Regions from separate parts of the Paenibacillus albicereus genome, predicted to be linked through region 1. Evidence: riboswitches for the same ligand, from Rfam matches in the RefSeq annotation. Region 1 holds a riboswitch; the other holds the start of a gene.
The links. A riboswitch is a leader RNA that binds a small molecule or an ion and turns the genes downstream of it on or off. The one in region 1 is predicted to bind FMN.
Positions count from the first base shown of each region.

Region 2: linked by a shared signal. The riboswitch ahead of ribD (bifunctional diaminohydroxyphosphoribosylaminopyrimidine deaminase/5-amino-6-(5-phosphoribosylamino)uracil reductase RibD) and the one ahead of HGI30_RS11505 (DMT family transporter) in region 1 are both predicted to bind FMN.

Region 1 covers NZ_CP051428.1:2,608,972-2,614,325, reverse strand. Annotated here, with positions in the region: gene HGI30_RS11520 (ATP-dependent DNA helicase) at 1-945, shown strand, start outside; gene HGI30_RS11515 (DUF6509 family protein) at 945-1,259, shown strand; gene HGI30_RS11510 (MGMT family protein) at 1,288-1,602, shown strand; gene HGI30_RS11505 (DMT family transporter) at 1,688-2,623, opposite strand; FMN riboswitch at 2,796-2,948, opposite strand; gene HGI30_RS11500 (hypothetical protein) at 3,081-3,467, shown strand; gene HGI30_RS11495 (response regulator transcription factor) at 3,715-4,440, shown strand; gene HGI30_RS11490 (sensor histidine kinase) at 4,437-5,354, shown strand, end outside.
Region 2 covers NZ_CP051428.1:2,254,184-2,259,537, reverse strand. Annotated here, with positions in the region: gene HGI30_RS09860 (segregation and condensation protein A) at 1-585, opposite strand, end outside; gene ribH (6,7-dimethyl-8-ribityllumazine synthase) at 643-1,113, opposite strand; gene HGI30_RS09850 (bifunctional 3,4-dihydroxy-2-butanone-4-phosphate synthase/GTP cyclohydrolase II) at 1,151-2,383, opposite strand; gene ribE (riboflavin synthase) at 2,410-3,093, opposite strand; gene ribD (bifunctional diaminohydroxyphosphoribosylaminopyrimidine deaminase/5-amino-6-(5-phosphoribosylamino)uracil reductase RibD) at 3,095-4,210, opposite strand; FMN riboswitch at 4,472-4,682, opposite strand; gene HGI30_RS09835 (peptidylprolyl isomerase) at 4,784-5,215, opposite strand; gene lysA (diaminopimelate decarboxylase) at 5,327-5,354, opposite strand, start outside.

The DNA.
Region 1 (5,354 bases):
GAGCTGGCCCGCGAGGTTCGCGCTTTCCGCTCGCAGCTGGAGGAGATCGAGGAGCAGCTCGTTTTTGAAAGCGGCTTGTTCACCCTTGACGCCTATCATCGGACGATCGTCGAGGAGCATCTGGACATGATCGGCACCGCGCTCGCGCTGTTCGACCGTCCGGACGGGCTGATCGCCTGGCTGGCCGAGGAAGCGGACGGCCTGTCGCTCGTGCTCATGCCGCGGCTCGTCAAGGAGGTGCTGGCCGAGCGTGTGTTCGCCCGTCCGATGCCGGTCATCTTCTCGTCGGCGACGCTGTCGGCGGGCGGCTCGTTCCAGTACGTGGCCGATTCGCTCGGCATCCGGGACTACCTGCAGTTCAGCACGCCGAGCCCGTACGACTACGCCGAGCAGATGCAGGTGCGGACGGTGCGCACGGCCGGGCTCGCCGACAAGCGCGCCGCCGTGCTGGAGGCGCTCCGGCGCAGCGGCGGCCGCGCGCTGCTGCTGTTCCCGGACCGCCGGCAGCTGGCGGAATTCCGCGCCTGGGCGGCGGACGGGGAGCTGGACGGCTACCGGATGCTGTACGAAGGCGACGCGGAGATCAGCCATCTGATCGGGCGCTTCCAAAACGACGAGGAAAGCGTGCTGGCCGCCGCGACGCTGTGGGAAGGACTGGACATACCGGGGCCTTCGCTGTCGCTCGTCGTCGTCTGGGAGCTGCCGTGGCCGCCCGCCGATCCGGTCTACAACGCCCGGCGGTCGGAAGCGCAGGACGCTTTCGCCGAGGTGGAGAAGCCGTTCATGCAGCTGCGGCTGCGGCAAGGATTCGGACGGCTCATCCGGACGCGCGAGGACCGCGGCGAGATCGTCGTGATGTCGGACCGGCTGGACGAGCCGGCCGTGCGGCAAGCGGTGCTGGAGCTCGTGCCGGAGGGCACGCTTCGAGGAGAGGAGGGAATCTGATGGAGCTGGAGCTTTTGGAAATCAGCGAATACACGGTCGATAAGCTCAAGGATCCGTTCGGCATCCTGAACGGCGAGCGGTACGAGTTCACGCTGCTGATCGAGGTCGACGAGGAGGACGAGCTTTACCGGCCGGCGGGCCTGTACGTGCGCGTCGTCTATGCGCTCGCGCCAGGCGGGGAAGGCCGCGTCGTCTCGCACGAGATCCGCGAGCGCGGCACCGACCAGCTGCTCGACTTCGAGCTGGAGGAGGACGAGCTGGCGGAGGCGGCGGCGTTCTGCGCCGCCCATGCGGGCGAGGCCGAAAACGCCTGATCGTGTCGGGAAGAAGGAGGCGAGGGCGATGACGCCGTTCACGGCAAGCATCGTCGAAGTCGTTCGTTCCATCCCCGAGGGGAAGCTGATGACATACGGCGCGGTGGCGGCGGCAGCCGGACAGCCACGCGCGGCCCGGCAAGTCGTGCGGGTGCTGCACAGCATGGGCGAGTCCCGCGGCTTGCCCTGGCACCGGGTCATGAACGCCGGGCGCCGTATCAGCCTGCCCGGCGACGGGGGCGAGCTGCAGCTGGCGCTGCTGGCCGCGGAGGGCACGGAGCCGGGGCTGGACGGATGCTTCGACGAATCTCGGTTCATGCGCGCCGATCAGGCGAGAGCCTAGAGCGGCAAAAAAGGACGGTTGACCGGATCCTCCGAAGGGGATGATCCGGGCAGCCGTCCTTTTGGCGTCATGGGCGAAGGGAGAGTCAGCTCGCGGGAGCGGCGGGCTGAGGGGAGCGGGCTGCGCTGCGGCTCAGCAGCACGAGCACGGTCCAGATGAGGACGAAGCCGGCGACTTGGCCGGCGGTGAGCGCCTCGTCGAAGACGATCCAGTTGATGAGCACGCCGACGGCGGGAAAGGCCAGCTCCGCCAGCGTGGCGAGCGAGGCTTTGGTGCCGGACAGCCCCTTGTAATAGAGAAGCATGCTCAGCAGGCCCGGAATGAACGCCTGGAACAGCAGGTTCACGAGCACGAGCGCCGCTGCGCCGCCGCCGCCGATCGCCTGCCAGCCGTCGCCTGCGGCGAGGACGAGCAGGCCGAGCAGCGGGATGGCGAGCAGGAAGCGCAGCGCCGTCACGAAGTGGAAGCCCATGCCCTTGGTGAGCAGGTACTTGCCCATGACGGTGGAGCCGCCCCACAGCGCCGCCGCTCCGATGGAGAGCAGGCAGCCCAGCGTAGCCAGGTCATGCAGGCCGAGCGCCGGCGAGGCGAAGCCGAACGTGAGCAGGTAGGTGCCGGCCAGCGCCAGCAGCAGGAACCAGCCGAATCGGCGCGGGAGAGCTTCGCGGAGCACGATTCGGGCGAGCACGATGGCGAACAGAGGCTGAAGCTTCTGCAGCAGCAGGACGGCGTTGAAGTTGCCGTAGCTGAACGCCGCGGTGAACAGGACGGTGGCGATCGCCGAGCCTCCCCAGGAGATGAACAGCATCGCGCCGACGATGCCGAGCGTCAGCTTGCCGGACAGCTGATGACGATAATGGATCAGGACGGGAACGGAATACAGCGCCAGCAGCAGATGCTCGAGAAAGACGATCTGCGCGGACGTGAAGTGCTGGAGAAGCAGGATGCGGAACAGCGGATCGACTCCCCAGAGCGTCGCTCCGAGCGCGACATACCAGATGCCACGCCCGCGGGAAAGCAGTCCGCCGCGGTCCGCTTGAAGCGGACTCGATGCGGCAGCGGTCGTACTCAATTCAAAAACCCCCATGAAACGGAATTTGAATTGAACCTCGTTAGAAGCAGCATGCCCCCGCCTGAAGGATCAGGACGGGGGCATGAAGAACCCGCCTGCCGCCAAATGGCGCCAAGCAGGGTTTGACCTTCTCTCATCCGGACTATACCGTCGGCCTTGGACTCGCACCAAGTCAGTCCCGCCGCCGCGAAGCGGCAGCGGGAGTCGCGGGCTTCGGCGCCATGCAGGCGCCGTCACCGCCGGTAGGGAATTCCACCCTGCCCCGAAGGTTCAGATTCAGTTAGACCGAATTGTAGCACAATTCGGCAGCGCTCGACAAGAAAAGTTCATGGTTCGGCGGAGCCAAAGCCGGGACAAGCGGGTATAATGGGAAAGGATAGGGAAGACGCCAAGGAGGCTGAACGACGTGAAGAAATTCGGACTGATTCTTATGGCCGCGCTGCTGCTCGCAGTTGTCGGCTGTTCCTCGCGCAGCGGCGGCGTGGACGAGTCCGCCATCGAGGCGCGCATCACGAGCGAGCCGGCAGCGGTCGCCGCCACGCCGCTCAAGCTGACGGTGGAGATCGAAGGCATTGAGGAGCTCTTGCAGAAGGACGATCTCAAGATCGACTTCGACATCCGCGAGGAGACGGAGCAGGAGCTTCCGGTGCTGCTTACCTCGACGCAGAAGTCGGACAAGGAATTCGAGGTGGAGCACGAGTTCCCCGCTCCGGGCAAGTACGTGATCTACATTCATATTTATTCCGGCGACGACATCCACATCATCAAGCGCAACGAGTTCCAGGTCGGCTGATCGGTCCGGACGAGCCCGCTAGCCCGGCTGACGCGGCGCGCCGCGTCAGCCGGCGGCTCCTTGCATGCCCAAAAAGGACGCTTGCGAACTTCGGTTCGCCGCGTCCTTTTTGGCGCGTCCGGGCAAAAGCGGCTGAACGCTCTTCCGGAAGCCGAGCCGGGCGGGGAGCTTGTCCGTGCGGAGCGGAGATCGATATAATAGGGAGCCAAGGCGAATCATCGCAACGAACGGTACGGGGGGATGCGGGATGAAGGTCGTGTGGGTCGAGGATGAGCGGGAGCTGCTGGAGGAGGGAGCGCGTTTCTTGCGGCAGGAGGGCTGGGAAGTGGCGGGAGCGGCATCGGCGGAGGTGGCGGAGGCGCTCATCGGGCGGGAAAAGCCCGACCTGCTGCTCGTCGACTGGACGCTCGAAGGCGGCAGGACGGGGCTGGACCTATGTCGGCTCAACGACCGCAGCTGGCAGCTGCCGCTGCTCATGGTGACGGCCAAAGGAGACGAGTTCGACCGCGTGCTCGCGCTGGAGCTCGGCGCGGATGATTTCATCCAAAAGCCGTTCAGCCTGCGCGAGCTGCACGCCCGCATGAAGGCGGTGCTCAGGCGGACGGGGAGGCAGGCGGTAGGCGCAAGCGGTCAGCATGCCGCGGACGAGGAGGCTGCGGTCCTGGAGCGAGGGGCGCTGACGATCCGCCCGCAGTCGCATGAGGCGGAGCTCGAGGGACGCGCGCTCGACCTGACTCGGACCGAGTTCGCCCTGCTGCTGCGGCTCGCTTCGCGGCCGGGGCGCGTATTCACGCGCACGCATCTGCTGGAGGAGGCGCTCGGCGACGCCTTTGCGGGCTATGAGCGGACGATCGACAGCCATATCCGCAACCTGCGGCGCAAGCTCGGCGACGATCCGGCCGACCCGCGCTTCGTGCTGACTGTCTATGGGGTCGGCTATAAATTCAATCCGGATGCAGGAGGAGGCCGATGAGCGCCCCTGCCGCCGCGGATCGGATCAAGCGGATCGCAGCCGCTGCGGCGCTGCCGCTAGCAGGCGGGGCAGCGGCGGCGCTGCTCGCGGCGCTGTGGCCCGGCTCCGATCAGGATGCGGGAGCCGCCGAGCTGGCGCGCTGCCTGCTGGCCGGAGCGGGAGCGGCGGCGCTGGCGGCAGGCGGGGCGTGGCTGGAGCGGCGGCGCTGGCGTCGGCGCGTGTCGGCGTGGATTGTCCAGGCCGGCAAGCTGGCGGAGGGGCCGGAGCGGGAGGAAGAAGGCCCGGAGGCGGCGAGCGCAGCGCCTGGGCCGGACCGCAGTCCCGCCACGCTCGAGGAGCAATTGATGGCGGACGCGCTCCGGCGCGGCGCCGGGATGATTCGTCAGCTGCGGACGACTCGGCGCCTGATGGTCGCTGAGGTCGCGCATGAGCTGCGCTCGCCGCTCGCCGTCATCCGCGCTTCCCTGGACAATGCGCTGTACGAGCAGCGCCCCCTTCCGCCCGAGCGGCTGGCCGTGCTGTCCGAGCAAGCCGCCGCGATGAGCCGGCTCGTGCAGGATCTGCAGGATTTGAGCTTGTCCGAGAGCGGTCGCCTGCGGATCGAGAAGGAATGGTTCGAGCCGGCGGCCGCAGCGGCGTCGGCGATCGAGCTGCTGCAGCCGGAAGCCGACGATCGGGGCGTCGAGCTCGTCGCCGAGCTCGACGTCAAGCTGCTGCTGTACGGAGACGAGAAGCGATTCTCGCAGCTGCTGCTCAACCTGCTCGGCAACGCGATCCGCCATGCCCGCAGCCGCGTGACGGTCAGCGCTTCCGCCAGCGGAGCGGAGCTCGTGCTGCGCGTCCGCGACGACGGCTGGGGGTTCGAGCCGGAGGAAGCGGAGCAGCTGTTTCAGCGCTACTACCGCAAGCCGACG
Region 2 (5,354 bases), 350 kb from region 1:
ATGCGTCCGCAGCAGCTCGGAGATGTCGCGGATGCGATCCTTGACGGATATCTCGTCCCGATGGATGCGGGCGACGTGCGTCCGCCTCGCCGCCTTGCGCAGCGCCCGGCGGAACGCCGCCATGATGTCGCCGAGGTCGAGTCCCTCCAGCGGATGGGCATCGTCCTCCTTCATGAACGTCGTCAGATCCTCGGGCTCCTTGCTGTAGACGAGGCTGCGCGCCATCTCGCGGTCGCGCAGATGCTCGGCGATCTGCTTGTAGCGGCGGTACTCCACCAGCTTCTGCACGAGCTCGTCGCGCGGATCGAGCATGTCCTCCTCGTCCCAGGCGTCCTCGTACTCGTCCATGACGGGAGGGCGGGGCAACAGCTGCCCGCTCTTGATCGCGAGCAGCGTGGCGGCCATGACGAGAAACTCGCTCGTCACGTCCAGCTCGAACTCCTGCATCGCGTGCAGGTAGTCCATGTACTGATCCGTGATCCGGCTGATCGGGATGTCGTAGATATCGATCTCTTCCCGATCCAGCAAGTGAAGCAGCAAATCCAGCGGCCCTTCGAATGCTTCCAGTTTGTACAATAGGCTCATGCCGCTTCACCTCTTCCTGATGGCCGGTATCGCGGAGTCGTTCGCCTCGCGCGCTCCTCAGCCTTGGATCGCCCGCGTCAGATTCGCCATCTCGATCGCGGCGGCGGCGGCTTCCCAGCCCTTGTTGCCGGCCTTGGTCCCTGCGCGCTCCACCGCCTGCTCGATCGAGTCCGTCGTCAGCACGCCGAAGATCGTCGGCACGCCGGTCTTGAGATTGATCGCGGCGACGCCTTTGGCGACCTCGCTGCAGACGTAGTCGAAATGCGGCGTAGAGCCCCGGATGACGGCTCCGAGGGTGATGACGGCGTCATACTTGCCGCTCTCCGCCATCTTCTGGGCGATCAGCGGAATCTCGAACGCGCCCGGCACCCAGGCGACCTCCACCTCGTCCTCGCTTGCGCCGTGGCGCTTGAATGCGTCCAGGGCGCCGCTCAGCAGCTTGCCGGTGATGAACTCATTGAAGCGGCCGACGACGACGCCGTATTTCAGCCCTTGCGATACCAGATGTCCTTCGTAATATTTCGTCATGTTTTTGAACCCATCCTTCTATTTTAATTTATTCGGCTTAAATTTCAAACTCCAACAGATGGCCGAGCTTCGTTTTTTTCGTATTCAAGTAATTCGTGTTGCTCTCGTTGCGCTCCATCTGGATCGGAACCCGTTCGGCCACGCTCAGCCCGTAGCCCTCGAGGCCGCGGATCTTGCGCGGATTGTTGGTCATGAGCCGCATCCGGCGCACGCCGAGATCGCGCAGAATCTGCGCTCCGATGCCGTATTCCCGCAGATCGGGACCGAACCCGAGCTTCAGGTTGGCTTCTACCGTATCGAGTCCCTGCTCTTGGAGCTGATACGCCTTGAGCTTGTTGATGAGGCCTATGCCGCGCCCCTCCTGCCGCATGTAGAGCAGCACCCCGCTGCCCGCCTCCTCGATCTGCCGCAGCGCCGCCGCCAGCTGCGGGCCGCAGTCGCAGCGCCGGGAGTGGAACACATCTCCGGTCAGGCATTCCGAGTGCACCCGCACGAGCGTCGGCTGCTCCGGGTCGATCTCTCCTTTGACAAAAGCGACATGCTCCTTGCCGTCGACCTCGTTCGTATAGGCGACCGCGCGGAAGACGCCGAAATCGGTCGGCATGTTCACTTCGACGACCCGCTCCACCAGCTGCTCGCGGCGATTGCGATGCTCGATCAGCGACTGGATCGTAATCAGCTTGAGGCCGTGCTTGCGCTTGAAATCCACCAGGTCCGGGAGGCGCGCCATCGTGCCGTCCTCGCGGATGATCTCGCAGATGACCCCACCCGGCTTGGCGCCGCACAGCTTGGCCAGATCGATCGCCGCCTCCGTATGGCCGGCTCGCCGCAGCACGCCGCCGTCCTTGGCGATCAGCGGAAAGATATGGCCCGGCCGGCGGAAATCGTCGGCCCGTGCCGCGCCGTCGACGAGCGCCCGCACCGTCTCGGCGCGCTCATGCGCGGAGATGCCGGTCGTCGTGCGGATATGGTCGACGGACACCGTGAACGCCGTGCCGTGATAATCCGTATTGCGGGCGACCATCGGCGGCAGGTCGAGCTCCCGGGCGCGATCCGCCGCGATCGGCACGCAGACGAGCCCCCGCGCCTCGGTAATCATGAAATTGATGACGGCCGGCGAAATCGTGTCGGCGAGCGCGATGAGATCGCCTTCGTTCTCGCGATCCTCGTCGTCGACGACGATGACCGGCTTGCCGGCCAGCAAATCCTGGACGGCGTCTTCGATCGTATCGAACGGCTCGCTGGCGTCTTGATGATCGAATCGTTCCATGCTGTCTCCTCCTTCGTTCCCTTGTCTCATGCGAATCCGTTCTCCGCCAGGAAGGCCGCGCTAAGCGAACCGCCGGCCGCGCGTCCCGGCTTGCCGGAATCGGCGCTTTCCGCCCGTCCGCCGAACCGCAGCAAATGGTCGACATATTTGCCGAGCACGTCGCATTCGAGATTGACGGTCGCGCCCGGGTGCTTGCGCTGCAGCACGGTCTCGGCCAGCGTATGCGGAATGATCGACACGGAAAATACCCCCTCCCCCGCCTCCGTCACCGTCAGGCTGACGCCGTCCACCGCGATCGAGCCGCGCGGGATGATGTAGCGGCGCAAGCCCTCGTCCTCCAGCCGGATCGTGAACAGCACCGCGTTGGCGTACGCCCTGCGCTCCGCGATCCGCCCGATGCCGTCCACATGGCCTTGGACGATGTGGCCGCCGAAGCGGCCGTCCGCCCGCATCGCCCGCTCCAGGTTGAGCGGGCTGCCCGCGGGCAGTTCGCCGAGATTCGTATGCCGGTACGTCTCCGGCATGACGTCGGCCTCAAAGCTGTCCGAGCTCCAGCCGGTGACCGTCAGGCAGACGCCGTTGACGGCGATGCTGTCGCCCAGCCGGACGCCCTCCAGCACGCTGGCGGCTCCGATGCGGAGCACGAGCGCCTCGCCTTTTCGAGCGACGCCGCGCAGCTCCCCGATTTCTTCAATCAACCCCGTGAACATGTCAGCCGATCCCTCCCCCGGCGGCAGGCTTGCCGCTGATGCAAACATCGCGTCCGTACCGCTCTACCTCGACGTCGTCCAGCTCGATCGCGTCCGCCATCCGCTCGAAGCCGGCGAAGCGGAACGACGAGGGGGCATCCTCTCCGCCGATGATCTTGGGCGCCAGGAACACGCAGATCCGGTCTACCAGCCCCGCCGCCAGCATCGAGCCGTTCAGACGCCCGCCGCCTTCGAGCAGGATGGAGCCGATCTCGCGTTCGCCGAGCAGCCGCATCGCTTCCTGCAGCTCCACAGAGGCTCCAATGCCGCAGCGGATGACCTCGACGCCGGCCGCCCTCAGCGCCTCGGCCCGGCCTTCGTCGGCGGCTCCAGACGCCAGCGCGATCGTCGGCGCGGCTCCGTCGCGAACGAGCTTCGAATCCAGCGGCAGCCGCAAGGCCGAATCGGCGACGATCCGGACCGGATGCAAGCCCGGCACGTCCAGACGCGTCGTCAGGCTCGGATCGTCCGCCAGCACGGTGCCGATGCCGACCAGGATGCCCATATGGCGATGGCGCATCGCATGCACGGCCGCTCGCGCCTCCGGCCCGGTCACCCAGCGGCTGTCGCCGCTCGCGGTCGCGATGCGGCCGTCCAGCGTGGAGGCCGTCTTGAGCGTGACGTACGGCAGCCGGGTCGTGATGAACTTGCGGAACGGCTCGCTTCGCCGCCGAGCCTCTGCTTCCATGACGCCCGCCTCCGTCTCGATGCCGGCCGCCTGCAGCTTGGCCATGCCGGTGCCCGAGACGAGCGGATTCGGATCGAGCTCGGCGACGACGACGCGGGCGATGCCGGCGGCGATCAAGCGATCGCTGCAAGGCGGCGTGCGGCCGTAATGGCTGCACGGCTCCAGCGTGACGTAGGCCGTCGCTCCCCGAGCTTCTTCTCCCGCCATGGCCAGCGCATGCACCTCCGCATGCCCCTCGCCCCGCTTGAGATGGGCGCCGAGGCCGACGATGCGGCCGTCCTTGACGACGACGCAGCCGACGGCCGGGTTGATTCCGGTCTGGCCGGCCGTCTTGGCCGCCATGCCGAGCGCAAGCTCCATGTAAAATCGATCATCGATCGTTTCCCTCAATGCAAAAACACCCCCGATTGACGCCTGTGGCGCCCTTCGGGGGTGACGGGTAATCGGATCGTCGCCGCGAGACAGCTGCAAGAGCCCGGAGCTTCCGGACGGCAAATAAGCCGCTCGGAAATGCGGGAACAGACCGACCGGCCCGGGCCTACGGCAGATCCGGCGCACGTGCGCCGAATTCCATCCTGCAGCCAAAGCGGCGGACTTGAACAGACTCCTCCATCGAGCGGAGGAGCTTCCTCTATGCGTGCCTGTCTTGCAGCGAGCCTTCTCCCATCCAGACTATACTGTCGGTCCCGGAATCGCACCAGGTCAGCCGCATGCGCTCTCCACGCATCCTCGGATGGAGGGCAGCGCGGGAGTGCATGCGGGTCACGGACTGACCGATCCCGGCGAGCCGCGGCGCATGCCGAAGACGCGTAGGAACGGATCACCGCCGGTTCGGGAATTGCACCCGTCCCCGAAGGTTCGCTTTGAATCTCATCTTACTTGCCCGTTGCCTAAAAAGCAAGCGGGAAGGTCGGAATTAAAGAACAAGAAGGCTCTCAAGCGAGAGCCTTCTCATCCGCACGATCAAGCTTCGACGATTTCGACTTTGGCCATCTTGTCGCGGCCTTTGAACGCATCGACGTATTCCATGCCTTTGGTGACCTTGCCGAAGACGGTATGTCCGCCGTCAAGATGCGGCTGCGGCTGGTAGCAGATGTAGAACTGGCTGCCGCCGGTATTCCGTCCGGCATGAGCCATCGCGAGCGAGCCGCGCTCATGCTTGTTCGGGTTGATCTCGCAGTCGATCGTGTAGCCCGGTCCGCCGGTGCCGGTGCCGTTCGGGCAGCCGCCTTGCGCGACGAAGCCCGGGATGACGCGGTGGAACGCGAGTCCGTTATAGAAGCCTTCGTTCGCCAGCTTTTCGAAGTTCGCCACCGTATTCGGCGCGTCCTTCTCGAACAGGTCCAGCAAGACCTCGCCGCCGTTTTCGAGCGTGATTTTCGCTTGTTTTGCCACTTCGCATCACTCCTGCCTTTCCAAAATAAAAGCTATGTACGCATCTATCATACACTAGAGCCAGCCGCCAACGCAAAGCGGGCCTCCCGAGGGAGGCCCGCTTGAAGCGGCTTACGGCTGGACTTCGACCTTGCGCAGA